DNA from 4 places in the Paenibacillus sp. FSL H8-0283 genome. Region 3 is predicted to be linked to each of the others. Evidence: riboswitches for the same ligand, from Rfam matches in the RefSeq annotation. Region 3 holds a riboswitch; each other region holds the start of a gene.
The links. A riboswitch is a leader RNA that binds a small molecule or an ion and turns the genes downstream of it on or off. The one in region 3 is predicted to bind cyclic di-AMP.
Positions count from the first base shown of each region.

Region 1: linked by a shared signal. The riboswitch ahead of MHI52_RS17715 (3D domain-containing protein) and the one ahead of MHI52_RS10750 (C40 family peptidase) in region 3 are both predicted to bind cyclic di-AMP.
Region 2: linked by a shared signal. The riboswitch ahead of MHI52_RS00150 (3D domain-containing protein) and the one ahead of MHI52_RS10750 (C40 family peptidase) in region 3 are both predicted to bind cyclic di-AMP.
Region 4: linked by a shared signal. The riboswitch ahead of MHI52_RS00530 (C40 family peptidase) and the one ahead of MHI52_RS10750 (C40 family peptidase) in region 3 are both predicted to bind cyclic di-AMP.

Region 1 is NZ_CP150295.1:3,958,257-3,965,946, reverse strand. It holds gene MHI52_RS17725 (ABC transporter permease subunit) at 1-960, shown strand, start outside; gene MHI52_RS17720 (amino acid ABC transporter ATP-binding protein) at 947-1,669, shown strand; cyclic di-AMP (ydaO/yuaA leader) riboswitch at 1,888-2,082, shown strand; gene MHI52_RS17715 (3D domain-containing protein) at 2,085-2,759, shown strand; gene MHI52_RS17710 (polysaccharide deacetylase family protein) at 2,867-3,658, opposite strand; gene MHI52_RS17705 (hypothetical protein) at 3,812-4,153, shown strand; gene MHI52_RS17700 (PspA/IM30 family protein) at 4,265-4,936, shown strand; gene MHI52_RS17695 (DUF350 domain-containing protein) at 5,032-5,433, shown strand; gene MHI52_RS17690 (DUF4178 domain-containing protein) at 5,457-5,963, shown strand; gene MHI52_RS17685 (DUF4247 domain-containing protein) at 5,975-6,715, shown strand; gene MHI52_RS17680 (HNH endonuclease) at 6,830-7,120, opposite strand; gene glp (gephyrin-like molybdotransferase Glp) at 7,319-7,690, shown strand, end outside.
Region 2 is NZ_CP150295.1:28,977-36,666, reverse strand. It holds gene yabG (sporulation peptidase YabG) at 1-364, opposite strand, end outside; gene rsmA (16S rRNA (adenine(1518)-N(6)/adenine(1519)-N(6))-dimethyltransferase RsmA) at 424-1,326, opposite strand; gene rnmV (ribonuclease M5) at 1,331-1,876, opposite strand; gene MHI52_RS00150 (3D domain-containing protein) at 2,032-3,216, opposite strand; cyclic di-AMP (ydaO/yuaA leader) riboswitch at 3,490-3,743, opposite strand; gene MHI52_RS00145 (TatD family hydrolase) at 3,985-4,755, opposite strand; gene MHI52_RS00140 (HD domain-containing protein) at 5,089-6,366, opposite strand; gene MHI52_RS00135 (AbrB/MazE/SpoVT family DNA-binding domain-containing protein) at 6,684-6,938, shown strand; gene rsmI (16S rRNA (cytidine(1402)-2'-O)-methyltransferase) at 7,221-7,690, opposite strand, start outside.
Region 3 is NZ_CP150295.1:2,347,750-2,355,439, reverse strand. It holds gene MHI52_RS10770 (divergent polysaccharide deacetylase family protein) at 1-183, opposite strand, end outside; gene MHI52_RS10765 (carbohydrate-binding protein) at 590-2,284, shown strand; tRNA gene MHI52_RS10760 (tRNA-Leu) at 2,430-2,513, opposite strand; gene pelA (pectate lyase) at 2,690-3,652, opposite strand; cyclic di-AMP (ydaO/yuaA leader) riboswitch at 4,071-4,202, shown strand; gene MHI52_RS10750 (C40 family peptidase) at 4,208-4,672, shown strand; gene MHI52_RS10745 (carboxymuconolactone decarboxylase family protein) at 4,746-5,075, opposite strand; gene MHI52_RS10740 (hypothetical protein) at 5,218-5,436, opposite strand; gene MHI52_RS10735 (hypothetical protein) at 5,556-5,885, opposite strand; gene MHI52_RS10730 (xanthine phosphoribosyltransferase) at 5,983-6,564, opposite strand; gene MHI52_RS10725 (membrane protein) at 6,769-7,690, shown strand, end outside.
Region 4 is NZ_CP150295.1:105,327-113,016, reverse strand. It holds gene MHI52_RS00540 (M1 family metallopeptidase) at 1-1,849, shown strand, start outside; gene MHI52_RS00535 (hypothetical protein) at 1,860-2,711, shown strand; cyclic di-AMP (ydaO/yuaA leader) riboswitch at 2,957-3,094, shown strand; gene MHI52_RS00530 (C40 family peptidase) at 3,098-3,568, shown strand; gene MHI52_RS00525 (GNAT family N-acetyltransferase) at 3,924-4,418, shown strand; gene MHI52_RS00520 (cytochrome c) at 4,569-4,925, shown strand; gene rbsK (ribokinase) at 5,000-5,983, opposite strand; gene MHI52_RS00510 (4a-hydroxytetrahydrobiopterin dehydratase) at 6,028-6,324, opposite strand; gene MHI52_RS00505 (hypothetical protein) at 6,355-6,510, opposite strand; gene MHI52_RS00500 (hypothetical protein) at 6,575-6,868, opposite strand; gene motA (flagellar motor stator protein MotA) at 7,102-7,690, shown strand, end outside.

The DNA.
Region 1 (7,690 bases), 1.6 Mb from region 3:
GCGAAGCTTACTGCGCTGGATAAAATCTCGGATATCGTGCTTCAACTGCAAACAAAACGCATTGACGCGGCAATCGTTGAAGATACCGTTGCTGTAGGTTATCTGGACGATATCATTGGACTTGCTGCTGCTGTTCCGGACGAAGAGCAAGCAGAAGCGGCAATCGGGATTCGTAAAGGTAATACCGAGCTGCTAGCTGCAGTAAATGGAACACTAGAGCGACTGAAAAGCGAAGATAAAATCAATCAGATGGTGACGGACGCCAGCCTCTTGATGGCGGATAAAGCGAACAAATCACAAAATATTTTCCAAGTATTCTGGGAGTACAAAAGTTTCTATGCTACAGGTGTAGGATACACACTTCTGTTGTCTGCACTTGGGGTTATCTTCGGGGTAATTATTGGATTGATCATCTGTTTGTTCCGTTTGCATGACGCTGCAATCTTGCGCTGGATCGGTACGGCATACGTTGAAGTGATCCGTGGCACACCGATGCTGGTACAATTGATGATTATTTACTATGGTTTTTCTCTGAGCTTTGGCATTAACTTCACTGCACTTCAGGCAGGTATCATTACACTTTCAATCAATAGTGGTGCCTATCTGGCGGAGATTTTCCGTGCAGGTATCCAAGGTGTGGATCGTGGTCAGTTGGAGGCAGCGCGTTCATTAGGTATGGGAAGAGGCGCCGCGATGCGTTATATCATATTGCCACAAGCCTTCAAAGCTGTATTACCAGCGATCGGTAATGAATTCATAACTATCATCAAAGAATCCTCCATTATCTCCGTTATCGGTATGGTGGATATTATGTATCAGGCAAGTGTAGTCAAGAACATTACGTACCAAGGGTTGAGTCCATTTTTGATTGCAGCAGCCATCTACTTTGTAATGACGTTCATTTTGTCCAAGCTGCTGGGACGACTGGAAAGGAAGTTGAGTGCAAGTGATAGACGTTAGACAATTACACAAATCTTATGGAAATAACGATGTGCTTAAGGGCATTAACGTGACGATTGGCAAAGGTGAGGTTGTCGTGGTCATCGGTCCTTCCGGTTCAGGTAAAAGTACTTTCTTACGTTGTCTGAATCTGCTGGAACAGCCTACCTCAGGAGAGATTGATTTTGAAGGCGTGTCAATCACGGACCCCAAGCATAACATTAACGCAACTCGTGAGAAAATGGGCATGGTGTTCCAGCACTTCAACCTGTTCCCACACAAAACGGTACAGCAAAACATCACGATTGCTCCGATTAAAGTGAAGAAACAATCCACTCAGGAAGCGGAGAAAATTGCCTCTGATCTGCTTAACACCGTGGGCTTGTACGATAAAAAAGATACATTCCCGAATCAGCTGTCTGGTGGACAGAAACAGCGGATCGCCATTGCTAGAGCATTGGCCATGCAGCCGCATGTGATGCTGTTTGACGAGCCTACGTCGGCACTGGACCCTGAGATGGTCGGCGAAGTGCTGGATGTCATGAAACGTCTTGCAGAAGGCGGAATGACGATGGTCATCGTAACCCATGAGATGGGTTTCGCACGTGAAGTGGGAGACCGCATCTTGTTCATGGATGGCGGGGTTATTGTGGAAGAGGGAACACCTGATGAGGTGTTTGGAGCACCCAAAAATTCACGTACACGTGATTTTCTTGCGAAAGTACTCTAAACGATGTGATCAAATAGCGTTACTGACTTCGAGTCGGTAACGCTATTTTTTATGGATAATAATGACGTATGGATTCGGAAAAGTAACTATTCTGTTACCAAATATAAAGGAATCGGGTCAACCAAACTTTCTGAATTAACCAGTATTCTTACAAATGCTTACATGCTAAAAACCATTTGGTAAGAATTACTACAAGTTCAGGTTACAAAATTGTGATATATTGAACTCTGCCGAAACTTCCGGATAGGGAGTGCGGGGGATGTAACGATGCAGATTGTGCAGGGGGAAGATCTACAGCACACTGCTTGGGGTGAATTGGGTACATAACGTTTCAAATGTAACGAAGAACCTATAGGGTGGGCTCCTCATCCGAATCCGACAACTAACTTCGCAGGCACAATGAGGGAGGAAGACCATGATTAACAAGAAACGTATAGCCAAAACAGCAGTAGCATTAATGACAACAGCAATGCTCATTCAAGCCGTTCCGGCTCACGCCGATTCAGTTCATGTGGCCAAAGAAGGGGATACCTTCTACACCTTATCAAAACAATATGGAGTAGCACTCAACACGTTAATTAAAGCAAACAACGACATTTCGGCTTACAACATTTATGGTGGTTTGAAAATTACGATTCCCGGTAAGGCAAACAATGTAGCAGCCGCTGCGGCAACGGAGAGAAAGACCCAAGCGAAGACTGTTACTACAGCAAGCTTGGACGTCAACGCAGATAACAAAGTTGTTCAAGCCTGGGGTAAGACATTCGATTACAGCAAAGCTGTGAACGTAAAAGCAACGGCATACTCTGCAGATCCGTCTGAAAATGGAGGCTGGGGTGCAGTCGATTATTTCGGAAATGACCTTGAACTGGGTACGATTGCAGTGGATCCAAGTGTAATTCCACTTGGAACCAAAGTACTGGTAACTGGTCACAGCCATCCAGGATTGCCAAAACAGGCTTTTGTAGCCACAGCGCGGGATGTGGGCGGTGCAATCAAGGGTCACCGGATTGATATCTTTATCCCGGGTAGCAAACAGACTGTAAGTTCATTTGGTTTTCAGGATATCGAGCTGTACATTCTGAAGTAGAGAGAAAATAACATTTAAAATGAATTCAAACAGGGTGTCTGCCAGTCGCTAATTCGCGATTGAACAGCACCCTTTTAATATTCTCATTATTTGTTATCACGGTCGTCCTAATCTTTGGCCTTTGGCAATCCCAACATTTCGTCCAAGGTGACCAGTTCATATCCCCGATTACGTAGTTCCTCAATAATTTCAGGCAAAGCCTCAATCGTGCCGTTCAGGTTTGACCCTACACCGCCTCCAGCATGTTGCAGAACGATGGAGCCAGGTTTCACGGCAGACAGGATGTTATCTTTCACCTGTTCCTTTGAAAGGCCTTTCCAGTCCAGGGAGTCTACGTTCCAGTTCACAATGCTATAGTGTTGTTTGGCAGCCCATCTCAGCTGTTCTTCATTAATGTCTCCATAAGGTGGCCGAATCATCTTGGGCGTATAACCCGCCAAACGTTGAATAATATCCCCGGTATGTAAAATTTGTTTGCGAAAGGCATTCATCGACAGCTTACTGAATTCAGGATGATTGTAGCTGTGATTACCAACCATATGCCCTTCTTTAACAATGCGTTTCACTAGATCCGGATGTTTCTCAGCACGACTACCCACGATGAAGAATGTAGCTCTGACATTGTATTTCTTCAATACATCCAGTACTTGTGGAGTAAATCGTGGATCAGGTACATCATCAAAAGTCAGTGCAACCTTCTTGGTTGAAGGACCATTGGTTTTGAACGTATCGGCATATTTTTGACGTAATTGTCCCAATGTCAGTTGTTCTTCTTCCGCAGAATCCGAACCTGATACGGATTCACTTGGCGGGCTTGAAACATCCTGCGATGAAACTGGAGCATGAGATCCCCCGAGAAAAATAACGATAACCATCAGCATAATGAGGCGTACGCGCATAATAACGGCCTCCTTTTCCAAAATGACGTTCTCCTTGGTATGCCCGGGGGTTCCATAAAATATGCGCAGTGTGAGAAGTTTCATTGCCGATTTAGCTCATGACAGCCATAATTCCTCCATATATAACATATAGAAAAGGATAGGTGGATGGGGATGAGTACATTTGATTTGAAATCCATACGTTTACAGGTGATTGAAGCAGGAGAAGATAAGGTTTTTCTCGTTACCGGAGGAAAGGCGCATATTGGCGCCGTAGCCACGTTCTATGTGGATCATGAGCGCGTAAGCGGGACGACAGTACATATTCCTGGGCATAAAGAACAAGAGCTGTGTGAGCGGCTTGCCCGAAAGGCTGCCATGCAGCTGAAAGTAACCGTTACGGTGATCATGGGTATCCATTTTGATTCCATCATGCGGATGCAGATCGACGAAATCGTGCAGACTGCAGAGAGGTTGATGGAGGATCATCTGAACAAAGATAAACGATCTTCCTGACATAAGAGCCATCGAATGTTTTGATTTTATTTGCTAAAATTGAAACGAGTTGTAGATTGTTACGTATGTATGTTTATATACGATGTAATATCGACTAGGAGGAATAACATAATGTCCATTTTCAAACGTTTGCGTGATCTAACTATGTCTAACATCAACGCCATTATTGACAAGGCGGAAGATCCAATCAAGATGACGGACCAATATATCCGTGACATGCAAGAGGATCTGGAAGATGCGGAGAAAGCAGTAGCTCAACAGATCGCCATTGAGAAGAAATTCAAGCAGTTATTCGAAGAGCAGGAAGCTCTTGTGAAGAAACGTGAAGAGCAGGCGCATACGGCGGCACGTGCTCAGAATCTGGATTTGGCTCGACGTGCCCTGGAAGAGAAAAAGGCTGCTGAAGAGAAGATGGCTGAGTACAAAACCAGCTATGACCAAAACAAGGCTTCTGCAGATAACCTGCGTGGCAAGCTCGACGAGATGCGTAAGCAGTTGACTCAAATGAAGAACAAACGTGAAACACTGGTAGCCCGTTACAATGCAGCAAAAGCCCAAACGGAAATCAACAAAGCGTTGAATGGGTTTGGCTCTGATACTGCAAGTGCTGGTATGAAGCGTATGGAAGAGAAAATGATGCAGATGGAAGCACAGGCCGAAGCAAGTAACGAAATGTCTTCCAAAGGAAAATCTTTGGATGAAGAGTTCGAGAAGTTGGGTAAAGATCAGGCTGTTGAAGATGAACTCGCAGCATTGATGAAACAGTACGATAATAAGAACTAATACCTTGGTTGTCAGCAAGGTTAACCAGCGGAGGAGAAGAGTATTTCTCCTTCGCTTTTAAATGCGGTTCATGTTGATATGTGGGGGCTGTGTAAATGGATTTGAACATTTTGGCGATGCTGGTCTGGACCGGATCTGGTTCGGTTTTGCTGTTTGTCCTGATGTATGTTGATTCACTGTTCACGAAATATAAGGATTTTGCTGAAGTTAAGGCCGGCAATATGGCCGTTACTACACGTATGGTTATGAAATTATTTGCACAAGGATACGTACTCGCTACGTCCATTTCTACGGCCGGTCACCTGGGAGAAGCACTGCTGGTCTCCGTTGTATCCTTTATCATTTTGTTGATTCTGGAGAGTGTTGTACACTTTATGATTCGCAAATGGGCCAATCTGGATCTGGATACGGGAATTCAGCAAGGGAAGACAGGGTACGGGTTGTTCTCTGGCGCTTTACATATCGTGGGCGCACTGATTATTGCAGCTTGTTTATAAGATAAGGAACAGGAGTAATTCTCATGAGTGTATGGAAACGAATTAAAGGAATACTAACGAAACCTGAACCACCGCAGGCAGAGAAAACGATGCTTCAGCTTGCACCTGGTGATATCTGTGAGGTTTCTCTGGTCACCTATGAAGTCGTTGGTCGGGTGCAAAATCGTGCTCGAAATGCAGTTGTGCTCACACTGCAGGATGGTACCGCATTTCGATATTTGCATATCGAAGAACGGGAACTCACACGTTACGCCCTATATACACCAATTGATGGCAGGCTTGATGCACCTGATGAGGTGCCTACATTGCTGGATCTGGATGGACGCGCATATCATCTGGAGGAAGAGTATGGAGGCATGGTATCAACGGCAGGTAGAACTCCATATGGCCAGGCTGGAGAACAATTGGTATGGCAGTATCAGTCGGATGATAATATGCTTCTTCGTGTGGAGTGGCAAGACAGAAGATTTACACTGTATGAGGGTGAGTCCATTCTTCCTGCGGATATCAAAGTGATTCGTTCGAGCTAGGAGAGGTTCCAATGAAAAAACGCTTGGCACATGGATTAAAATTAATGCTGGTCCTCAGCCTTGTCATGTCTCTGTTGTCCGCGTGCGGAGCAGCGCCTTCTGTTCAGGACACATATCCGCTTGAATCGGTTAACGGCAGTGGTAACTCAACGTCCTATGTGTACCGGGCTTCGGACCGTACCGTTCCGGAAGTGGCACAGGAATTGTCTGACCAGCGGCAACCGGATCAAATCTCGGCAGAGAATACAGAGCGTATGTTCCTCGTGTATCAGGACGAGTATTATCACCTGCAACAAGACCCGAACAAGCCGGAGGATACATTGGTTGAGGTGGACTCCAAGGAATATGTTCGGCAGAACTACGATTCATCTTTTTTACAAGGTTACCTCACCGCTACATTAATTGGTAATCTGTTCGATTCTTTTGGTGGGCGAGGTTATGGCAACTATCGAGGATATACCAATAAAGATACGTATAAACCGAGTGCAGGATCTTATCGTGCACCAACAAGTAATGACAAGAAGCTTGCTCCACCTATTACTGTTGATCGGAAAGGTACGATTACAAGGCGCGGAAGCGATAAAGATTCAAGCGTGGGATCTGGCGGAGGATTATTCAACCGCAACAAGGATCAGAGCAAGGGAACCATTGATCGCAACAAGAGCAGTGGTGGGTTGTTTGATTCACCTAAGAAATCCTACAAAAAACCAAAAACCAGAGTGGGCGGCGGCCGAATTAAGAGGCGTAGATAATGATTCAATTATAAGTTTGGCTGCCCAACATATAGTACAATCCAAAAAGAACAGGAAAAGGTATGACGGATTTATCACTATCCGCGCAATTACCTTGGAACTGTTCTTTTTGGTTTACGATTTGCGAACATGATTGGACTTGCGTACGCGGGGAATCGTTGTAGCAGGCTGTTTGCGAATCCAGCGGATAAATGGAATCATTCGTTCATCCTGTCTCAAGGATTGCAGATCCGTGAGACCAAGGGTTACAATATCGCGATTGGTGTATAGCGAATGAATCTGTTTGTGACAGGGGATGCACAGGTTGGCCGTTGGCAGAAATGTTCCGCCCATTTCTTTGGGTGTCAGATGATGAACGGTCGTGTTCACAGGTTCTCTTTCGCATAATTCACATCGATTACTCATGATCATCGCCTCCCTTTGTCACTTATATTATGGGCAGACAAGATGCCTTTCATGTTGAACATAGGTCAAGGAATGTTACACCTGTAAGAAATAAGATTTGTCACAGGATCAATAAGTGATGTACTTGTTATCTTACAGTATTCGGGCTACACTTTCTTAAAGGATGATAGTCTTTAGGAGGTAAGAATACTTTTGAAAATGAACTCACATTCACATGATATGACAACTGCCAAATTCAATCGTACAGCTGTACAGGTACCGGATGCCCAAGCCAAAATAGCTGCAAGAGTTACTGTAGGCTCCATAGAGAAAGTTCATCTTGAATCTGCTCATGGCCGCACACTTGCAGAGACGATTCAGGCACCCCATCCGTATCCATTTTTCCGGAGATCGGGTATGGATGGATTCGCGATTATAAGTACAGATACCATAAATGCATCGAGTGATCATCAGGTTTGGTTTCGAGTCATTGATGAAATTCCTTGCGGCTACACCTCGGATCACACCATTGTTTCAGGTACAACTGCTCGCATCATGACGGGTGCACAGGTACCGGAAGGTGCGGATGCG
Region 2 (7,690 bases), 2.3 Mb from region 3:
GATCCATACTTTTTTTCAAATAGTTCGGATCTCCATCCAGATGAAGCACCTTTCCAGGCATTTCAAAATAAGCCGGTTCCTGCTGGGCAGACCAATCCTGTACCAGACCTTCACGATTCCGCTCAGCCTGTTCCATACGATTCTGCTGCAGACGGGACAGGGTCTGATGTGCTTTAATATGCGCCTGTCTGGTCTTGGCGCTTTGTGGTTCGTAGGGAACCTGTATCAAATCGTCCACCGGGGAATCGGCAATCAGCCGGAACTCAGTCCCTTTAATGACCGCAGCATCCAACTGGAGGCCTTCCACCCGAAAAGTCACATCGCCGCCGTATGACTTCCGAACGACCAAGTCTCCGATATTCATCAACGTAATCACCTCTACCCCATCGTATGGGCAGAGACCCGGTTTGGTTCATTCAAATTTTACAGCGCTGCACGTACCCCTGCTTCCCACATTACGGTGCTGAGTGTGGCATACTCTTGCAGACTCAATGTCTCTCCACGCCGGGACGGTTGAATACCTGCCTGCTCCAGCAGAATGTCTGCCTGTTCCCGGTTCTCCTTTGTGAAGAAACGTGCTTTCAAGTTGTTTGAGATTGTTTTTCTCCGCTGGGCAAAAGAAGCCTGTACCACTTCGAAGTAGTGTGCTTCATCCGGAATCTCCACTGGCGGCTGCTCACGCACTTTCAGCTTAATGACAGCTGATTCCACATTAGGTTGCGGAATGAAGACCGTAGGAGGCACAATACACACAAGTTCCGGCATACTGTAGTACTGAACTGCGATGCTTAGACTACCGTAGTCTTTTGATCCTGGTGCAGCAGCCATGCGTTCAGCCACTTCTTTTTGGATCATGACAACAATGCTGTCTACCGGCAGCTTCTCTTCCAGCAGTTTCATCATGATTGGAGTCGTTACATAATAAGGCAGGTTAGCCACGACACTGACTTTGTCCACGGATGCAAAATCCGTATTAAACAACTCAGCCAGATCAAGCTTCAGCACATCCCCATGATGAACACGTACATTCGAATAAGGCTGCATCACTTCTCCCAGGATTGGGATCAAGCGCTGATCAATCTCTACGGCTGTGACAGGACCGGCTACCCGAGCCAGTCGCTCCGTAAGGGCTCCAATACCCGGCCCGATCTCTAACGCACCCTTGGACTCGTCCAAATCGGCTGCATTAACGATTTTGTTTAGTATATTTTGATCGATCAGAAAGTTCTGACCCAGACTTTTCTTAAATGAGAATCCGTGTCTTTGAATAATCTCTTTCGTACGCTTGGGCGTTGCAATTTCAATCGTCTCTTCCATGTTCTTCATATGCTCACAATCCTTCACGTTCAATTTGCGCTAATGCTGTAGAGAATTCTTCCCGTGTAATCTGAAATACACTGAGACGTTTGTGGAACTGCTTTCCGTTACAATATCCGATGCCCAGCAGATTGCCCATCTCCATGCGACGTGCAGCAGCCTGCGGATGCACAATAAGTCCTGCCGCGATCAGGTCCTCCCAATCGATCAGGCTCGGAGCACCTTCGTATGAAGTATGTACGCGCGCCAGAGCATGACGGATCGCCTCTGGTGAGGCATTCTCCACCCCAATGTCCCCTTTGCGCGTTGCATCGGCTTCCGGAATGAAGGCATGTTTGCAGCCTGGCACCTTGTTCGCAATAATTTTTCGAATGCGTTCGCCAGCATGATCCGGATCTGTCAGTACAATGACTCCCCGTCTCTCCTGAGCAAGCGCAATCCGCTTCAGAATGCGTTGGTTGATTGCTGATCCACCTGTTTCTATGGTATCGGCTTCCACGGCCCGACGGATAGCTACCGTATCGTCACGGCCTTCCACCACAATGACTTCTTTTATCATGTTCCATTTCTTCCTTTCTAACGCAAAAAGAAGAGGAATATCCTCTTCTCTGCCAAACGGCGGGGGAGACTGAATTCAGACTCCTCCGCCGCATATTCCGCATGAATCATTCATGCAACTATTTTATAGCATTCCCATTTCAAAGTAAAACGATTTTAGTTCGCTTCCGGCTTCACCGGACCGATCACGTAGACCGTCTTGCCTTTCTTACGTCCAAAATTCAGGGCATGCTTCACACTGTCATAATACACATCAATTTTGTTGCCTTTAATGGCACCGCCTGTATCTTCCGCACGACGGAATCCCAGACCTTCGATATATACCCACCAGCCAATTGGAATGACTTTGGGATCAACCGCAATGGTGCGTCCTTCCGTTACACGAGTCCCGGAAGCTGTTTTAGTTCCAATGCCAGGCTCTTCGGAAGAGTAGGCAGTCATGGATACATTTTTAAGTACTTTGGAGTATTTAAAAGAAGTCCCGGATACGGTAATCACTTTGCTGCCCGAGGCAGATGTTTTCTTCGAGTTCGTTGTTGTAGCCTTTTTGGTTGTTGAAGTTTGAGCCGATACGGTCTGAATCTCAGGTTCTTTCACGACCGGTTTTGCTTTTGTGCCGACAGCGATCACTTTATCTACACGATTATTAGCGACAGATTTGCCGACCATTTTTTTGGAGACCAATTCTCCATCCTGAAATACCTTTTCGATATGCTGTACAATTGTGCCTTCTTTGCCGTTCACAACGACACGGTTATCACCTTTGTACAAGCTAGGGTCAGCCGTTTTGATGACTTTGTAAGCGATCGGTTGCTCTACATCCACTGTACGCTTTGTTACGCGCACTACACGAATCTTCATCTCCGCTTTGATAGCAGTTCCAAGCGCCGGATACACTTTATCATTACTTTCAACTTGAATACCTGATTTTTGAATTGCATCTTCTACCGATGAATCGGTTGTATACAGAGTCTTGGTGTCTCCGTCTGCCGTAATGTTAACTGGAACGGCCCGCTCAATAACGATTCGGTCTCCATCTGTTAACGCCCCATTCATGGACATGGATACCTTATCGTGAGGGCTGACTGTGATCGACTGCTCCTCCAGCATTTCCTGAAGCATTCCTGTACGAGTCTCTACCACCTGAGCTTTGCCATCAATAACCAGTGAAATTTGTTTCCCGGCCTGACCGTAAACGACTAACAAGATCATGATTGTAAGCGCAATTGAGAAAATCGCGATCAATGCCATTTGACGCATGTTCTCATGCTTCCACCGCAACGCGAAAGACTTACTGGATGATCGTGACTCATGGGTCTCTTCTGGTTGGAATGTGCCCACTTCTCCGTCCTCCTTCATAGCCTCGCCGTCTAAAGTAATGCATGATGTCTTTGACGTGACTATACCAAATTTTCTACAGAACACAGATTGGACCAACATAATCCGGTTCTGCACCATGAATCAATCTTCGCAACATGATGTCATCCTCCTGAATACCTACCGTATGATGACAATATTTCTTTTATTCAAAAACAAAAAAGCCAAAGAAAGAGTGTAAGAGGAACTCTTTCGTGGCTTCCGAATGATTTTGAATATCGGAAATTCATGCACGAGGTTGCCTCTCTTTTTCCGCTTGCGAGGTTAGCTGTCGGGTTCGGGCGAAAGAGAGCCGCCCTATCTTGGGTCACCCGCTCATGGCGGACGCCCTTGAATTCACCCCGAGACCCAAAGAAGAAATCAAATACGGCTTCGCAGTTCCCTTCGCTGCTTTTGGGTCAGCGAACGTTGCGCATCGGCCAAATACACCGATGTTTAAGCCCTATTGGTTCCCCCGCTCTCCGTTAACGGAGACTCAGCGAGACTGATTCATGAAAGTAATGTTGTTTCATCGGAAAGTGTCCCTTTGTTCATCCCCCGAACATCTGTCCAATTTTCCGCACAACAATTCACTGAAAAGATGATATCCTGTTTTGATGCATGTTGTAAAGCGTTGATCAAGTACGTTTTTCTGAATATTTGGTTAAAATATTGTAATATTCTTGATTTATTTGGATCAAAGGGCAAATTACCTCCGCTTACCTGCCTTTTTCACCTCATTTGCTCGTTTTTTTAACGAATCCCAAATCGTTCCATGGCATTTTTGGTTGTTATTGCAGCAATTTCCTCCACCGAAATGCCTTTAATTTCCGCAGCTGCCTCTGCAACCAGACGTACATGCGCTGTCTCATTTCGCTTCCCACGATAAGGGTGCGGTGTCAAATATGGAGCATCTGTTTCAATGAAAAACCGGTCCATAGGAACCTTCTCCAGCACCTCTTTGGGTTGCTTTGCATTTTTGAATGTGATCGGTCCTCCGAAGGAGAGATGGAAGCCCATATCGAGGCAACTTTTTGCTGTTTCCCAGCTGCCCGAGAACGAGTGCATCACACCACCAACTTCACTCGCCTTCTCTTCACGCAAAATTCTTATGATATCCTCATGCGCATCCCGATTATGGATGACAATTGGCATGTTCACTTCACGCGCCAAAGCAATTTGTTGTCGTAATACGCGATGCTGTATTTCTTTTGGTGAAGTATCCCAGTGATAATCCAATCCAATCTCACCGATCGCAACCACTTTTTCATGCTTGCATAAAGATGCAATCCACTCCAAATCGCCCTCCTGCATTGTGATCGCATCTACGGGATGCCACCCTACAGCTGCATATATAAAGTCATATGTTTCAGCGAGTTTCATTGTGGTTGGAATTGTCTCCCGGTTAAAGCCAATGTTGATCATGCGACCAACTCCTGCATCCACAGCACGCTGAATCATTTCCTCGCGGTCCTCGTCGAATTGTGGTGCATCCAGATGTGTATGTGTGTCGAACAGCATCATGTCTGTATCTCCCTTCATGTCGAAATAACGACTATCTTCTTTTTCAAAATCCACTTTGTAAAATTCAATAATTTAATGACTCATACATAAAACATTTTGGGTAATCTGTGTATTACATCATTACGTTTGTTTCTTCACAACTACAATATATAGAAGATATACGGATATTCTGATCTATATATTGCTAATTGTGCTCATTCTGCCTGCTTGCATTTACAAAATTATGTCGATCTACATATACTCCCCATTAAAGCAGATTACTGTATCATGGAAAATAGCTCTTTTAGAAAGTGTTTTGATATCGAAATTCTTCATCGGATTATACCCACACGATTACAAGAAATAGGGGCGTATATGTGACGGTAATTCGTGAATAATCGCATCCACCTTGTTTTGCGGGTAATACAAATGATGTTTCCCTCGGTGAAGCCCACTGATGGAACGGACAATGTCAGATACTTCTGACAACTCACGTAAATTGTCCTGTCGATCCAGAAGAAGAATCTGCTTATCTGTGGATTCATCCGGACGAAACACATCATACGGATTATCCGAAGGAAAATCAATTTCAAGATCATATTCGGGATCGAGGCCAGCCTGTACAAAAGCTTCCCGAATCTCTTCCATCATTGTCAAGTCGACCTGTTCAAGCTCTACATACTTATATAACTTGCGATCCATAAAACGTTCGCATAACTCACTCAGAACAGTATCGTCCTCCTTGCGCCACTGCGTAAATGCCGTCTGAATTAATGCTTCATCCAACTGCAAATATTCATCCACGGATAATTCTCCTTCAAATAATTGAGGGAGTGGATCAATCATGAAGCGGAATTGAAAACCATGTTGTAGGAGTGTTTTCGCTCGCTTGAATATTTGCCGCAATATAATTTCAGAACTACGAGTTACCGGATGGAAGTAAATCTGCCAATACATCTGATACCGAGACATTAGGTAATCCTCCACAGCATGCATGCCTGACTCCTTGACTACAATCCGCCCATGATAAGGACGCAGCATCCGAAGGATACGATCAAGGTCAATCGTGCCGTAATTTACACCTGTAAAATAGGCATCCCTGAGCAAATAATCCATTCGGTCTGCATCAAGCGGACTGGTCACCAAGTTCACCACAATCGGCTTTTCATACGTTTTTTGAATGACAGACGCTACTTTCTCAGGAAAATCAGGAGCATACCGTCTTAAGATCGCCCCTACTTCGGTATCACCTGTAATAATGCGACAAGTCCAATCTTCGTGATTCATGTCAAAAGCTTCCTCGATGGAGTGAGAGAATGGCCCATGCCCGAGATCATGAAGTAGAGCTGCACACAGAGCTACAATCTTTTCTTCCTTCGGCCAATCCGAATAATGACTTCTTTCAAATTGAGAGATGATCTTGCGTGTGATCTCATAAACACCTAGTGAATGTGAGAACCGACTATGCTCTGCTCCGTGAAAGGTAAGGTAAGAAGTACCCAGTTGACGAATCCGGCGTAAACGCTGAAATTCTGGGGTGTTAATTAACTGCCATATAACCGGATCTTGCACGTGGATATAATTATGTACCGGATCTTTGAATACTTTCTCTTCCGTTAAACGTTGTTCCATGTCGACTCACTCCTTTAATTTCTTTTATATTAACGCTTTGAGCTCTGCGATTCATCTAAGATTCGACACCATATGACGAACTTTGTCGAATGAAGTAGTTTTGTCGTTTTCCAAATCGACAAAGCTGACATTGAGGTTTAAATGCGAAAAACGGCTTCCAATCCCTTACCACCAGTAACCTTGTGAAAAACAGCCTTAATTTTAAGCTAATTTTAAGGTTGACTGATTTGGGAATCGTTGGTATGATGAGTATCATAAAACATAAAATAATGTCGAATAATGACAAAGATAGTTAGCTGAGAGGAGCACTGATTATAATGATGAAATCAACAGGTATTGTAAGAAAAGTGGACGAACTGGGACGGGTAGTTATTCCAATTGAATTGCGCCGTACGCTCGGTATTGGTGAAAAAGATGCTCTGGAAATCTACGTTGACGGCGAGCGCATCATGTTGAAAAAATACGAGCCTGCTTGTATCTTCTGTGGTAATGCAGAGAACGTTACTTACTTCAAAGGTAAAATTGTTTGTAACGAATGTATTTCCGAAATCCCTGCACCTGTGACAAAATAAGAAAAACCAGGTATACTGGACTTATCTAAATTGTTATTTCTAACCTTTTTAATATTCCTTAATGACCTTCCCGGTGTGAACCCCACCGCGGAAGGTATTTTTTTGCCTTGTTATGGGTTCCATTACCCAAAATGATTCTGTCACACGCGAACTGGGAGAGAACGATGAAATTTGTTCGGAATTTTTTTTAGCCACTCTGCTCTTTTTAATATTCCACTAAGGTTGGATATAAGCTTCTTTTCAGGTTATGTTCCCCACAACAGAAAATATTTGGTTAGATTACTACTCGATTAATGCATTATATACATCACGCTTCGCCAGACCGCGATCGGTAGCCGTTTTTTTCATTGCATCTTTGCGGTTATGTCCTTCACCCTCATAATGGCTGACATGATCCGCGAGTGACATGAGCTGCCACCATGCTTCGCGCTCAGCCTTACGCTCCTCTTCCTTAATGCCCTCTACCAGCAAGCAGTACTCGCCAAGAGGTGGATGTTCTTCAAGCCAGTCTATGCATTCCCTCACAGTACCCCTTGCGAATTCCTCATGACGCTTGGTTAGTTCACGAGCCAGGACAATCGAGCGATCACCCAGAATTTCTTCAAGGTGGACTAATGTTTTCCGAATACGATGAGGCGATTCATAAAATAACAAAGTCCCGTTGGATTCGTCAAACGCCTCCAGCACTTTTCGCATGTCCTTTTTCTCCCGCGGCAAAAAACCGCCGAATGTAAAACGCTCCGTCGGTAATC
Region 3 (7,690 bases):
CTCTGCCGTACCCTTCATGTCATTACCAACATCATCGATGATAATCGCTAACCGTTTGTGATTCGATGTGGACTCTGAAGCTGCCGCTGTAGGCCCTCCTGCCGATATGCCTGCGTAAAACACAATCAATAATGCCATGATACCTGCAATGAATCGATAATTCTTTCTCTGTACCTTCATCATGATACCCTCCCTGTAACTTCTGTGATCTCATTGTTTGATAATGAAGGGAGGATTATGTAAGCCAAAGCCTTCCTTAATGATCATATCCCCGCCATTGAAGACCTCTATCTCAAGTGAAGATCTCCATCATTCCAGTTTTCTCCTTAGCATTCAGACAATAACTGTCATTGAACAGTTGGAAAATAGAGATTAATTAGAAAAAATACTGTAATTTGTCAGGTTTTCAGTTTAGGAATTATTTAGTAGAATCAACAAATGAAAGAGGTTCTATGCTTCATTTCTATCCTATGATTTATGGAAGGAGGTTTTGAAAGGGTTTACATAAAATAAATGCCAGACAATCCGCTATTCTTGTTTGTTATTCCTGGTTGCGGTTTCTCTATGTAACTTACTATTATCGAGGAGGATGAAAGTAGTGAAATTCAAACTAAAAAAGACGATTAATGTTCTTTTGGCCTGTTTAACAGCCCTGCCTTTGATGTTAACCCCGACAAATGTGTCAGCAGCCAGCGATGCCAACATTAATTTGTCCTCGGAAAAACAGCTGATCAAGGGCTTTGGGGGCATTAACCTTCCTGCCTGGATTGGTGATCTGACTCCCGCTCAACGTGAAACTGCTTTTGGTAATGACCAGAATCAATTAGGCTTCTCCATTCTAAGGATCTACGTTGATCCAGATTCCAATAACTGGTATCGTGAAGTTGCCACAGCCAAACGAGCTATCGAAAAGGGTGCTATTGTATTTGCATCCCCATGGAATCCTCCAAGCAGCATGGTTGAAACGTTCAACCGCAATGGGGACACAAATGCCAAACGTCTGAAATACGACAAATATACCGCATATGCGCAACATCTGAACGACTTTGTAACCTACATGAAAAATAACGGCGTAGATCTGTATGCCATTTCTGTACAAAACGAACCGGATTATGCTCATGACTGGACTTGGTGGACTCCACAAGAGATCCTTCGATTCATGAAAGAAAATGCCGGGTCCATCCAAGGTACCAAAGTCATGGCGCCTGAATCCTTCCAGTACTTAAAGAACATATCCGACCCAATCCTGAATGATCCGCAGGCACTTGCCAACATGGACATTCTGGGAGCACATACGTATGGAACCCAGATTTCAAATTTTGCCTACCCTCTCTTTAAGCAAAAAGGAGCCGGTAAAGAACTGTGGATGACTGAAGTGTATGTTCCAAACAGTGACAACAACTCAGCAGACCGCTGGCCTGAAGCATTAGACGTTTCCTATCACATGCACAATGCCATGGTAGAAGGTGATTTCCAGGCCTACGTGTGGTGGTACATCCGCAGACAGTATGGTCCGATGAAAGAGGACGGTACCATAAGCAAACGCGGGTATAATATGGCTCATTTCTCTAAATTCGTGCGTCCAGGCTACCTGCGAGTCGATGCAACGAAAAATCCGGATACAAACACATTTGTCTCAGCCTATAAAGGTGATAACAAAGTCGTCGTCGTGGCAATTAACCGTGGAACTTCAGCCACAAGCCAAAAATTCGTTCTGCAAAATGGTAATGCCTCTACTGTGTCCTCATGGATTACGGACAGCAGTCGAAATCTGGCAAGCGGAACCTCGCTTAACGTATCCAATGGAGCCTTCACGGCACAGCTCCCGCCTCAGAGCGTAACAACGTTTGTTGCCAACGTTACTGGCGGAAATAGCGGCGGGAATACAGGCAGTGGCACTACGTATGAAGCCGAGACCGGAACGTCACTTACGGAAGCTACCATTGAAACAATCTACACCGGTTACACTGGGTCCGGGTATGTTAACTTCAATGCGATGACTGGTTCGGCCATTCAATGGAACGGCATTAATAACACGACAACAGGTACCAAAAACGTAAAGTTTCGTTATGCGCTGGAAAGCGGCACTCGGAACCTCGACATTTTTGTGAACGGAACCAAAGTCATTAGCAACGAGCCCTTTCCGGCTACGGGAAGCTGGTCCACTTGGGTTGAAAAAACAATACAGGTTCCCATGAACACGGGGACCAATACATTGAAAGTAGTTACCACCGGATCGGAAGGACCGAATATTGACAGCGTTAATGTTACCGCAGCACAATAAACGTTCCGTATGGCTGATGGAAGACATTTGCTGTACGTGCAGCTAAGCACTAACCTCTTGAATACTCATCACTAAAGTTAGTGTTATATCAAAAAATGCAAAAAAAGACTCCTTAAGCGTTAGCTTAAGGAGTCTTTTTATTAGATGCGGTCGAGAGGACTCGAACCTCCACGGGGGTTAGCCCACACGGACCTGAACCGTGCGCGTCTGCCAATTCCGCCACGACCGCATATTGTATCTCCGTCATCAATATCGGCGACAAGAAATAATATATCATGCGTAATCTATCATGTCAACACTGAAAGTAATAACAATAAAGCCCGAATCAGACGTCCATGTCGATTCGGGCTTTACCTTTAACTGCTGTTAATAGTTTGGTTCATTAAAACGGAAGCATACTACAAATTACAGCTTGGAAGGCCAGTTGCCATACCATGCATAACCGCCTCTTCTTTCTTTATCAATATCACTTAATTTGTATTTAACTACCCCGTCACGACCAATAAAGATTGGTTTATCCGTTCCGATCTCATAGAAGCGTGCCCAAATTGGTGCAGCTTTGGAATCAGCGATAATTTTACTATCTCCATTAGCTCTTTCATACTTGTAACCCGTAATTTTCACTTTGTTAAACCAAGCCTCCGCTCCTTTAATGGATGCGGTAATTTTAGCGTTAGCAGGTCTGGTTTTCAGAAATTTAACAATCGTTACACTCTCTCCAGCTGTCAGTGATGGCACTTCGTAGATTCTTGCGCTCGCTGGTTTAAGAGAGCTGGAATCATGTTGTTGTCCCCATGCTGTCAGCTTACCACCTGAAACGACCTGTGTATTCAGAATCGCCTCCACACCTTTGGCAACTGAATTTTTACTGCGGTTAGCAAGTGTGCTGTCGATAAATGAGAAATCACCTTTTCGTGCTGCTACTTCATCCAGCATGATCATTACATTAATCATGGCATCATCATTGTAAGTGATGTGCTTGTGGTATCCGGAGCTTTGGTAAACTTGTGGCCACCCGCCGTTTGAATACTGCATGTTGATCAAAAAGTTAATTCCTTTGATTGCAGCTGTGGAGTAACGCGGATCATTCGTCTTTTTAAATTCCTTCGCCAATCTTCTAATTTCTGAGTATGTAGCCTTGTTGTCTATCGTGGACTTTGCCCACTCTCCACTTGTCTGTTTATAATCTTTTCTCCAACCTCCATCCGGCAGCTGGTTCTTCAAAATATCAGAAATACTCGCTGTAGTACCCGACGCATCTGCAGCAGATACCGTCCCTACAGGGAGAACTGCCATTCCAACTACTGAGAACACCATCGTACATGCCAGGACAAAAGTAATTATTTTCTTCGCTTTCAAATGTAACACTCTCCTATGTTCGTTTTTATAAATCTTCCACTTCTACTTTACGTATGATATACGCCCCAAACCTCCTTTATTTGTATTTATCGCATAATAAAATCAATTTTAATCCAATATGTGGATTGGATAATCAGATAATATGCAAAAAATCGATTTTTGTCAATATATGCAACTTAATGAATATAATCTCTCTAATTCTACATAACGGGATAGTTCTTTTAACTCATGACAAACCTATTTATTTATCCAAATTCGTCTTAAACGAACCAATAATGACGTTTTTGTCATGAATGATACCCAAACTTGATCCCTTCTTTCATATAAAAACCTTAATTCCGCTAACATTGAGGTATTACGAAGGGTTTTAAATGGGTTTGACAATTACGCATTTATGCAATATAGTTTCAAATAGTTACAAAAACTTAATTATTCATTGCCGAGTTTCATGTTTGAAAACGGGGGAACCAATTTGGGTGAATTATTCTTATACATAGGAAATATAGGGAACCTTCTACCGAACCCTTAGCTAACTCCGTAGGCATCGAAGGGAGAACATTGATTTTGAAAAAACTGATTATCTCCATTTTTGGAGCAGCTGTATTATTTACATCCGGGGCAACAAGCACAGAGGCAAGCAGTATCAACTCCGTAGTGAACAACATGACAGGTATTCCTTACAAATGGGGTGGCACTACTGTAGCCGGCTTCGACTGTTCTGGTTTTATGAGATATCTTTTCAACAAATACAGCATTGAATTACCACGTACTTCGCAGCAGCAAGCCAAAGCAGGTACTCCCGTATCCAAGAGCAATGTTCGGACAGGTGATCTGGTGTTCTTTAATACAACAGGCAAAGGCATTTCACATACAGGTGTATATATCGGCGGCGGACAATTCGCTCATGCCTCCAGCAGTAAAGGTGTAAGCATCACGAAGTTATCGAATCCATACTTCAATGATCGTTATGTAACAGCACGTCGGGTAACTGGACAGTTTATGTATGATAAAATGTTAGGTAAAATGTGATTCACATACAAAAAGGCATCGGTTATTAACCGGATGCCTTTTTTGCACTTAAAAATGTATGTTGCATTGCTTACTAATGCAGCGCCTTCTGCACTCGCATCGCACCCTGAGACAGGGCATGTCCTCCACCAACAGCTCCAGCCACGGCTACGGTCTCCATAATCTCCTGATCTGTTGCGCCCTTAGCACGGGCTTCTTCTACATGGTAGAAGGTACATACCTCATTGTTGGCGAATAATCCAATGCCAAGCGCAATTAGCTGTTTTGTCTTCGCATCAATCACACCAGGTTGGAAACATTCTCCGGTAAACTCATGATACGACTTCACCACACCTGGCAGTACATCGCTTAATGCTCCAATCTGATCCTTGTAGGCATGAACTTTATCATTCATCAATGTCATGGCTTGTAGCACACCCTCTCGGCTATAGTTACAGATCTTCCTCACTGTACCTATCTTCTCTCCCGAGTGAGCCAATTATGCCAAGAAATCATGGTAATTCCAAACATTTAACGCTCATGGCCACTGCCATAATTATAAGCTGTTACTCACTAAGTGGACTCTGGCGCGGCTCGCTGAACAGCTGATAGCTGTAACCTCGGTCCAGCTTAACGACACGTCGATTCTGACGACGGATAAGTACCTGCTCGCCATCCCAGGCAACCACAATCCCCTTCACGTCGTTCGATTCCAGCTCGTCCCGTACGACTCTAACTTTCTCACCTGACAGACGCAGGGCGTCCAATTCTGTATCACTAATCATCTTCATGGCTCCTATATTTCAAATTTATTTACAAAAAGAGACCTAAATGAAAAGTCATTTAGGTCTCACGTGACTGTATTGGACTGTCATGTCATTCGAAATTATGTCCCGACTGAAAGTTACCGCTGCGCGTGCTCTTTGCTGTCGTTCTTCTCGAACCAAAAATCAAGCACTTTGGCGGACATCACACGTTCTTCAAGGTACTCCACTTGATGCGGTGTAAATTGTTCTTTCCAAGAGAAGGACAACTCTTCGCACAAGCCTACAATCGTCAGTAATTCTGACCAGGCAACATAGCGTTTGTACCAGAAAAATTGAGGATGTTCAATCATATAGGGATAAAGGTCATCGAATTCCGTATGTTTACAATCCAGGGCACGTTCAAAATGAACTTTCGATTCCGCCAGCTTATCATTAAAAAATTGTTCTGTTGCCGGTTGGTTCCCCATGGTGTTGCCTCCTCTCCCTAACATAACCCCATTATAAATGAAATCGGCGGTCATGCAAAGGCATAGTTCAAAAAATAGGCCCTATTCCTTTAAAATGTCACATTTCGTTATCGTCAAATTGTACTGTTCCATCGTTCAGGGAACGAATGCGTACCAAGGCTTCCACCGGAATACCCTGTTCACGAATCGTGCGTGCCCCTGCCTGGAAACTTTTCTCGACCACAACGCCGAATCCGACGAGTTCCGCACCGGAACGCTCGATAATTTTGATGACGCCACGAGCGGCATCTCCATTGGCAATAATATCATCAATGAACAAAATGCGGTCATTCTCATGAATGAACTCGCGAGATACCATAATGTCAGTTACAATTCCTTTGGTAAAGGACGGTACACGTTCACAGTAAGCATCAGGATCAGCCAGAAGTGTTTTTTTGCGACGGGCGAATACAAGTGGCACCCCCAGTTCATAGGCTGCGGCAAACGCAACCGGAATCCCTGAGGATTCTACCGTGATTACCCGAGTTACTCCACTTTCACGAAAACGGGCAGCGAACTCACGTCCCATCTCCATCGTTAATGCAGGATCAATCTGGTGGTTCAACAGACCATCCAGCTTTAATACTTGATCCGAGATAACCACACCTTCTTGTAAAATTCGTTGTTTCAATAATTCCATGATTTGACCTCCCAAGCCTATCCTATGAGGTAAAAGTATCATATATCTATCTATAAGTTCAAGCGAAATTGCCTTGACGCTGTCCTTGGGACGCATTTCAAGCCAAAGCTCATTATCGATTGTCATGACTTTCGTGGGTCAAGCATACCTTGTACCATGGTACCCGCATGTCCAAACTATACAGGGGCCTGAGAGGGGAAACACATGAAACAGGCATTTCGGGTGCTGCAGATCGCATTTACATACATTGGAACGGTTGTTGGAGCCGGCTTCGCTACAGGGCAGGAAATTTTGCAGTTTTTTACCCAGTATGGCAAATGGGCCACCATCACCATAGGCTTATCCACCATGCTCTTTGTCTGGTTAGGTACCAAAATGATGCTGATCGCTCACGATACCGGGTCCCGCTCTTATGAGGATCTGAACAAACATTTATTCGGCCATAAGGCGGGCAAATGGATCACCTGGGTGACCCTTCTCATTCTCATTGGCGTGAACAGTGTCATGCTTGCCGGAGCAGGCTCCGTTTTTGTCGAGCATCTGGGTTTGCATTATCAGACAGGTCTGATCGTCACACTTGTAGGGACATATCTGCTTCTCGGTCGGGGCATTCAAGCCATCCTACAAATGAATAGCATCGTTGTGCCCATGATGCTCCTGTTATCTCTGCTCATGATCACCAGTACGATCCATCATCCAGGTGCTTCCCGATTCATCACACTGACGACAGACTCAAACCCTATTCAAGTGTGGCTGTCTCCACTATTGTATACTTCATTCAATCTGGTGTTGGCTCAAGCTGTTCTTGTGCCTGTAGGTAACCAGATTCGTAGTCGGAATGTGCTGAAGTGGGGTGGAGTATTGGGTGGAATTGGCGTTGGTTTCATGCTGATGGCAGCTCATTTTGCCATGTCAGCTCAGATGCCCGGCATCATCCAATTCGAAATCCCGATGGGCAGCATTGCCTTTCAACTTGGATGGGCAGTGCAATCTGTATATGTATCCCTTATTTTCATGGAAATATTCACTACCTTTGTAGCCGATATCTATGGAATGACCTTGCAACTGAGACAACATATACGTGTCCACCCCCGTTTCATTACATTAACCATTATGCTATTGTGTT
Region 4 (7,690 bases), 2.2 Mb from region 3:
GGCAATAGCCCCAACGCCAGCACCTCCAGAAAGTGTACAGACCCCTACTGCCGAAGTGTACAGCAACCGTGTTGTGGAATATCACATGGATGTAAAACTGGTCGAAGGGAATGTACTGGAAGGGACTCAGACGATTACCTGGACACATCCAGGTAAAAAAACCGTCAGCGAGCTTTACTTTCATATGTATCCCAACGCCTTCTCTTCTGCTGACACCACCTTTATGAAGGAATCCGGTGGAAAGCTTCGGGGTGATGTCATGCCTACCAATGGTTATGGCTCCATGAACATTACCGAAATGAAAACGGAGGACGGGCTCTCTCTGCTGCACCGGATGCAGTATGTGCAACCAGATGACGGAAATATCAAGGACACCACCCTCATTAAAGTACGCTTGCCCAAACCCGTCAAAGGCGGGGAAAGCATCACGCTCCACACCCGATTTGAAGTGAATCTGCCGAAGATTTTTGCCCGGATGGGAACTGCTGATCATTTTGTCATGGCAGGTCAATGGTTTCCCAAATTAAGTGCCTATGAACCTGTGGGCAGACGTGGACGAACAACGGAAGGCTGGAATCTGCACCAGTACCATGGCAATTCAGAGTTTTACGCTGACTTCGGTATATATAGTGTGCGTATTCGGGTGCCTGAAACATACAAAGTAGCTGCTACTGGATTTCCGACGCAGCAAGCCGTGGTGAAGAATGGAGAAAAGGTCTATCAATTTTACGCCGATGATGTGCATGACTTCGCATGGGCAGCTTCACCGGATTTTGTCTACGCCGAGGAACCCTTCTCTGCACCCAATGTGCCTGGTGTACGAATCAAGTTATATCTGGACCCTGCTCATCAGGATCTGAAAGAACGTTACTTCTACGCCGCGAAGGCCGCTCTAGCCAATTATAGCAAATGGTTTGGCCCATATCCTTACGCTACCTTATCCATCGTAGTTCCACCCAAAGCGGGGAACGGCGCTGGAGGTATGGAATACCCTACGCTAGTTACGGCCTTTGGAGCCGATGATACTACTCCGGGTTATGACCTGGAACGTACCGTAGTCCATGAGATCGGACACCAGTACTTCTACGGCATGGTTGCCAGCAACGAATTCGAGGAAGCCTGGCTGGATGAGGGATTCACCTCTTATGCAGAAGACAAACTGATGGAGCAGGAATACGGATTGATTCCGAATCTGCCAGTACAATCGGGACTGATTACGTCTCCTTCATCCTTAACACAAGAATCCTGGAAGTTTGATTCACAGAATGAGTATGCAGCCAATGTCTATACACGTGGCAAACTTGTATTGCTTGGTATCGAACATCAAGTCGGTGCCAAAAAGATGGAACGCATCCTCTCTACCTATGTGAAGAAGTACCGCTTCAAACATCCCACTTCGGCTGATTTTCAGAAAATTGTGGAACAAGTGACCCGCACTTCCTGGTCTGATTATTTTGATCAATACGTCTATAGTAACGGGATGGCTGACTTTGCTGTAGAGAAGATTCGTGTTACGCCCGTACAGAAAGACGGTCAAACATTGTACGAGTCATCCGTGACGATCGCAAAAAAAGGTAGTGATTACAGCGCCGTTCCTGTTCGCATTGCTTTTGAAGACGGGCATATCCTCACCAAGCAATGGAATGGCAAAGAAGATCGCATCACGTATAAATTAACTCACACATCCCCCGTATCCTGGGCCATGACCGATCCCCTGTACTCGATCGTGCTGGAGAACCGCCATATGAACAATTTCCTGAAATCCGGACTGGATGAGCAGACGAAGTCCCGCTGGAGCATGAGTGTAACCAAACTAATAGAAGCCATATTCGGAGGTCTGTCATGGTGAGGTGGAAACGGTGAAAGCGAAAATACGTGAAGGCTGGTTTCTCGTCCGTCAGCATATGTTCATTGCCGCACTCTTATTTCTCTATCAACTCATTTGGGGATATTTCTTCTATCGAATGGTACAATCGGCCGTCATCCCACTGCTCCTTCGCTATCCAGATGCTGATGCCGGTGAGCTGAGTACACTTTTGTTCAAAATGGAAAGTCAACTTAACCTGTCTACCCATCCGGAGGTTCATCGTTATCTATGGATTCTCGGGGGCATGCTGCTGGTTCGCATGTTGATCAGCCCCCTCATTCAGGCAGGACTGCTCTACTCACTTCAGCACTTTAATTCTACAGAAGAGCGCATCCCCTTTGTCCGCGGAATCAAAAATCTGTGGAAACCGATGCTACTGCTCCACACCATACGTACATTATTGATACTTCTGCCCGCCTACTGGCTCATACCGAAGCTTTACTCAATTCTCATGGACGGATTTCATTCGCTTCAATTACTTTTGCCTGGTATACCTTATGTTGCTGCCTGGATTGTATATGGTTGGATCATCCACCATGTCATACTCTACATGCAGTTCGGTGTTTCGGCACCAGAAGGAGAAGGCGGGGCTCACGGCACCCTCAAAGCCCTCTGGATTGCACTGCGTCATCTCATCGCCGTAATCGGCATTGCACTCCTGCTGGGCGGAGTACACCTGCTCGTCTTTGGGGCATTCACTACAGCCTCATGGTTATTAACGGGACTTACCGGGCTTATACTACAACAGACGTATCCACTTGCCAGGTGTCTATTAAGTCTGTGGAAAATATGCAGCCATTTCCGTTTATGGCAGTCCAAAATATCCAAAGGTGAGAGCAGATAGTTTAAAAATTGTTACCATCAAATGTTAAACTCATGGCCTAATATGTACTTATAAATAGGCAAACCTCAACCTTTCCCCGTCAAAGGTCGGGGTTTTTTTTGCTAAATTTGTTGCTAAACGTTGCCAAAGCCGTACTCCTCTGTTACAATAATCGCAGTGAGTTTTTAGTAACAACTTTGTAATATTTACATTCATATTTGTAACTACTTAAAATTAAATCATCATTTCTTGATTTCGCAGGTGCATAACTAGCATAGCCAAATTCCTGGCACCTGGGAAGCGGGGGAACCAGTTATGGGTGAATTGATCTTGCTACAGAGGGATCATAGGGGACCTTCAACCGAATCCTTAAGCTAACCTCGCAGGCGTTGGAAGGGGAATATCTCTTGTTCAAGAAGAAATTAACCGCAGCTGTACTTAGCATCACATTCGCATTATCGCTTGGTGCAGGTAGCGCATTCGCAGATTCTAAGATGGACAAAGTAATTGATTCAGCAATGGGAACTACATATCAAAGTGGAGGAACAACGCTCAACGGCTTTGACTGCTCCGGATTTACACGGTATGTATTCGAAAAGTTGGGTATTGATTTGGCACGCCAATCCAGTTCCCAATTCGACATGGGCGATTCCGTATCCCGCATGGAAATGAGAGCTGGCGATCTGGTGTTCTTTAATACAACAGGTAAAGGCGTATCCCATGTAGGAATCTTTGTAGGGGATGGAAAGTTCGCACACTCCTCTTCTTCCAAAGGCGTTACGATCAGTGCATTGAGTGAAAACTATTGGGCCAATCGTTATGTTGGCGCAAAACGGATTATGAGCACGGACGCATATGAATCACTGGCCCTTGACTAGGGACAAGCTGAGCAACATGATGCTGTAACCATTAAACATACTGGAACGAAGCAAGAAGCATAACAGAACCGCCCGGTACATTCTCCGCAGGAATGTATCCGGCGGTTTTTTTGTGCTTCAATCCTTATTCATGTTGCAAGTTATACTCGGGGCATATCCTGCGACATCAACAGGTTCATTTTGCGTTCGTTCGTCCGTGCCCTTATGATGTTTTTACCCATCCCGTTATAATATAAACGAAATTACCGGAACTTTTGTTTCATTTTTTTTCTTGGGAAGGAAGACTTGCTAAATGAACATCTCTTTTGTAGAGTGGACAAAGAGTTCTGTTTCAAGGAAAGGAGCATGCAGGTGTATGAAGGAAACCCCTGTGACGTTTCACGTTGTACCCATGCGAGAAGAACATGCGGAGCTTATCTGCAGTTGGCAGTATGATCCGCCTTACAATATCTACAGCTGGCTCCCCTGGGAGCAGATGAAAGCTCTGGAAGTGGAATTCGGAGATGCACAGCTGCGGCAGGAGCAATATGCGATCGTCTTGGATCAGAACGATCGTATATGTGGGTTTGCTCAATACTTCCCACTTCAAGGGGTAACCCGGATTGGCCTTGGCATGCATCCAGAGCTGTGTGGTCAGGGTCAAGGGACAGCTTTTGTCACTGCCATTGTACAGGAAGCTATTCGCCGAAATCCCACGAATGAGATTGATCTGGAAGTACTCACTTGGAATGCTCGTGCCATTCAAGTCTATCTGAAGAGTGGATTTGTCACCCAGGATACATACGAACGACAGACCCCCAGCGGCTTGAAGCCCTTTCACTGTATGGTTTATGAAGGGCCTCGCGGTTAGAATCCATTGCAAAACAACCAAATTTGCCCCTTGTTATGTGATTAGTTCAAAAAATTCCCACAAAATGCTATGATGTCAGTACAGGTTCCGTTATAATGATATGGATAGTTTCAGGTTAGATGATCTTTCATTCTGGAGGGGACATAAGGGATGCACAAATGGATCATGAGCGGAGTATTTTTTGCAGCATGCGCTTTAGCTATTGTTTTAATGTTTACGCTTCCAGGGAAAGAAGAAGTGGCTGAAGAAGCCAAGCCAACCATGCCGGAAGTAACATTGGATGCCGGACAAGCTGAAGCACTGGTCAAAGCCAATTGTATCTCCTGTCACGGGGATCAGCTTCAAGGTGGCGTAGGACCTGCTCTGGCCAACATCGGCAGCCAGGATGATCTGGAGAAGATCTATTCTACGATTGTCAAAGGTAAAGGTGGTATGCCTTCCTTCAAGGGCAAACTGCAGGACGAAGAGATTGCAAATATCGCCATGTGGCTGTCAGAGAAGAAATAATCTCTGCACACGCATAACAAAGAGGCGCTTAATCCCCTTTTCGGAGAATAAGAGCCTCTTTGTTATATCAATTATTAAGCCTCTGCGGCATGCTCAGCCAAAAAGGCCTCAACTTCACGTGCGGACGGCATCCCGGACTGGGCGCCGAGCTTTGTCACGGATAACGCGGCCGCACCCATGGCGAAGCCTACGGCCGCGTCCAAAGTCTCACCGCGCGCGAGGGCTACCGCCAGCGCGCCGTTGAAGCAATCGCCAGCGCCGGTCGTATCGACGGCGCTTACGGCGTAGCCGGGCGCACGGCACGCGCCGGCACGCCCTGCTTGTACGCGGCCACCAGGCGCCGCCGCGTAGACAGCCCCCTCGGGGCCGAGCGTCGTGACGACAGCGGCCCCGAGGGATGCGGCGAGCTCTGCGACCGCCGCATCCAGGTCTTCCGGCCGGAGATGATCCCGGCCGGTAAGCACGGCAAGCTCGCTGCGGTTTGGCGTGACAACGTCGACGCACCGCAGGAGCTCCTGGGGCAGACCCGGCACCGCGGGAGCCGGGTTGAGCACCACCAGTGCGCTGCCTTCAGCCGCCAGTTGGGCGGCGCGGGTAACCGCTGGCAGCGGGATCTCCAGCTGTAGCAGCACCGCTGCCGCTGCAGTCAGGCTTTTTACCGTATCCGCCTCTTCCAGCATCTCAGGCACCACTTGCCCATTCGCACCAGGAATAACGATAATCCGGTTGTCTCCCCGAGAGAGCCAGATGGAAGCCGTCCCTGTAACCGTGTCTTCCAATATGCGAACCTGCGAGGCATCTGCACCACTTTCCGTCAGACTGTGCAGCAGACGTTCGCCAAAACCGTCCGATCCCACCGCACCAATCATCGTAGTCTGTCCACCCAGACGCGCAACGGCAACAGCCTGGTTGGCCCCTTTGCCACCAGCGAGATAATGTAGCTCCTCACCGCTCACCGTCTCTCCCTCTTCCGGAATCGTGTCTGTCTTCACCACAAGATCCATATTGAGACTGCCTACGACAGCAATAAGAGGTTGTTTCTGATTATAGTCTGACATGTATGGTTCACTCACTTCTGGCCGCGTGATAATAACCGACCTCGTTATTGCGACCTCATTTTGTCATAAGCTTCGTTATATTGCCCTGCTTCCTTGATATCTACAGATGTGATACCACCCGCATCCCATGATGTGAGACGCAACGTAACCGTTGTATAATCAATCGTAATAAAAGGATGATGATTGAATGCTTCCGAGATCGCAGCGACCTCATCCACAAATGCAATCCCTTTCATGTAGTTGGAGAACACGAATTTACGTACAATCCACCGTCCCTCTTCCAGTTCCCAGCCTTCCAGCCTTCCCAGATGAGCTTCGACTTCCTCTTGCGAAAAAACCATGCGTTATCTTCCTCCCCATAGGATGGTACATTACAGACATGCGTCCGTATAACCACCGACACCTTCGGTGCGATCAACAGCAACCTCAAAGGCCAGGCTCACCGCCATGCGGTTGGCCCATTTCACGACTAACATCTTACCACGGACAAGCTTCAAAATCCAATCAACTACATGGCATAGAACCAATAACCATAAGGCTTTGAGGGGAATTCCAATTCCATTTACACCCCTAAAGATGCAAGTAAACACACTAAATTAAAGGTACAAATGTTAACTCTTCTTCCCCGATCAAAATATGAATGCGGTGCTGTTCCTTATCGTGGATGACCACGCCACTTCCAACCGGAATAACGGACTCCTCGCCCAGCGCATAGAACAGATCCTCCGCCAACGCCTCATCCACTTCAAGTTGGTCAGATGCAGCCAGTCTCTCCCACTCTTCCGCGTCCATTTCAAAGAAAACATACCGATCCGGTATGCGTCCGATTGCCGTTGTCAGATCTGTCAAAATTCCTTCATAATCCCGTCCATGCTTTACGCCCATTGGCTTTTCACTCCTATTCGGCCCCTAAGGAGCGGATTTGATCTTATTATACCTGAAAATAGCCCTTAAAAAAAAAGGCCTTCTGGTCGATAAATACATATATGACCGTTTTAACTGTTTTAGCAACCGTAAGGAATGCCTAACATTGAACGGATTGCGGCCAAAAATTCGTCCGGAAGCCCGAACACAGCCGCTTGAAAGGATTCAATTTTATCTCATGGATGAGGTGTATGATGAACATTTCAACGATTATTGGACTAATTTTGGGGCTGGTCTCCCTTGTATTTGGTATGTTCTTGAAGGGTGCGCCCTTAATCAACCTGGTTAACAATCCCGCAGCCTACATTATTATCTTTGTTGGTACAGCAGGAACCATCTTTATCGCATTTCCGATGTCTGAAGTTAAAAAAATCCCTAAGCTTTTCGGGATTGTTTTCAAAAATCAAGTACTAATTGATCGCGTATCCCTGATCGGCACATTTATGGATTGGGCTTCCACTACCCGTCGTGAAGGTTTGCTTGCACTGGAATCAAAAGTAGAAGAGATTGACGATCAGTTCCTTCGTGGCGGTATGCGTATGATTATAGACGGCAACGATCAGGAATTTGTAAGTGATGTGCTCATGGAAGATATTCATGCTACAGAGGAGCGCCACCGTGGCAGTGCCTTGATCTTCGCTCAGGCGGGGATGTACGCACCAACGCTCGGGGTTCTCGGGGCCGTTGTAGGTCTCATCGCAGCACTTGCCGATCTCAGTGACATGGAGAAACTCTCCCATGCGATTGCGGCAGCATTTATCGCAACACTCCTTGGTATATTTA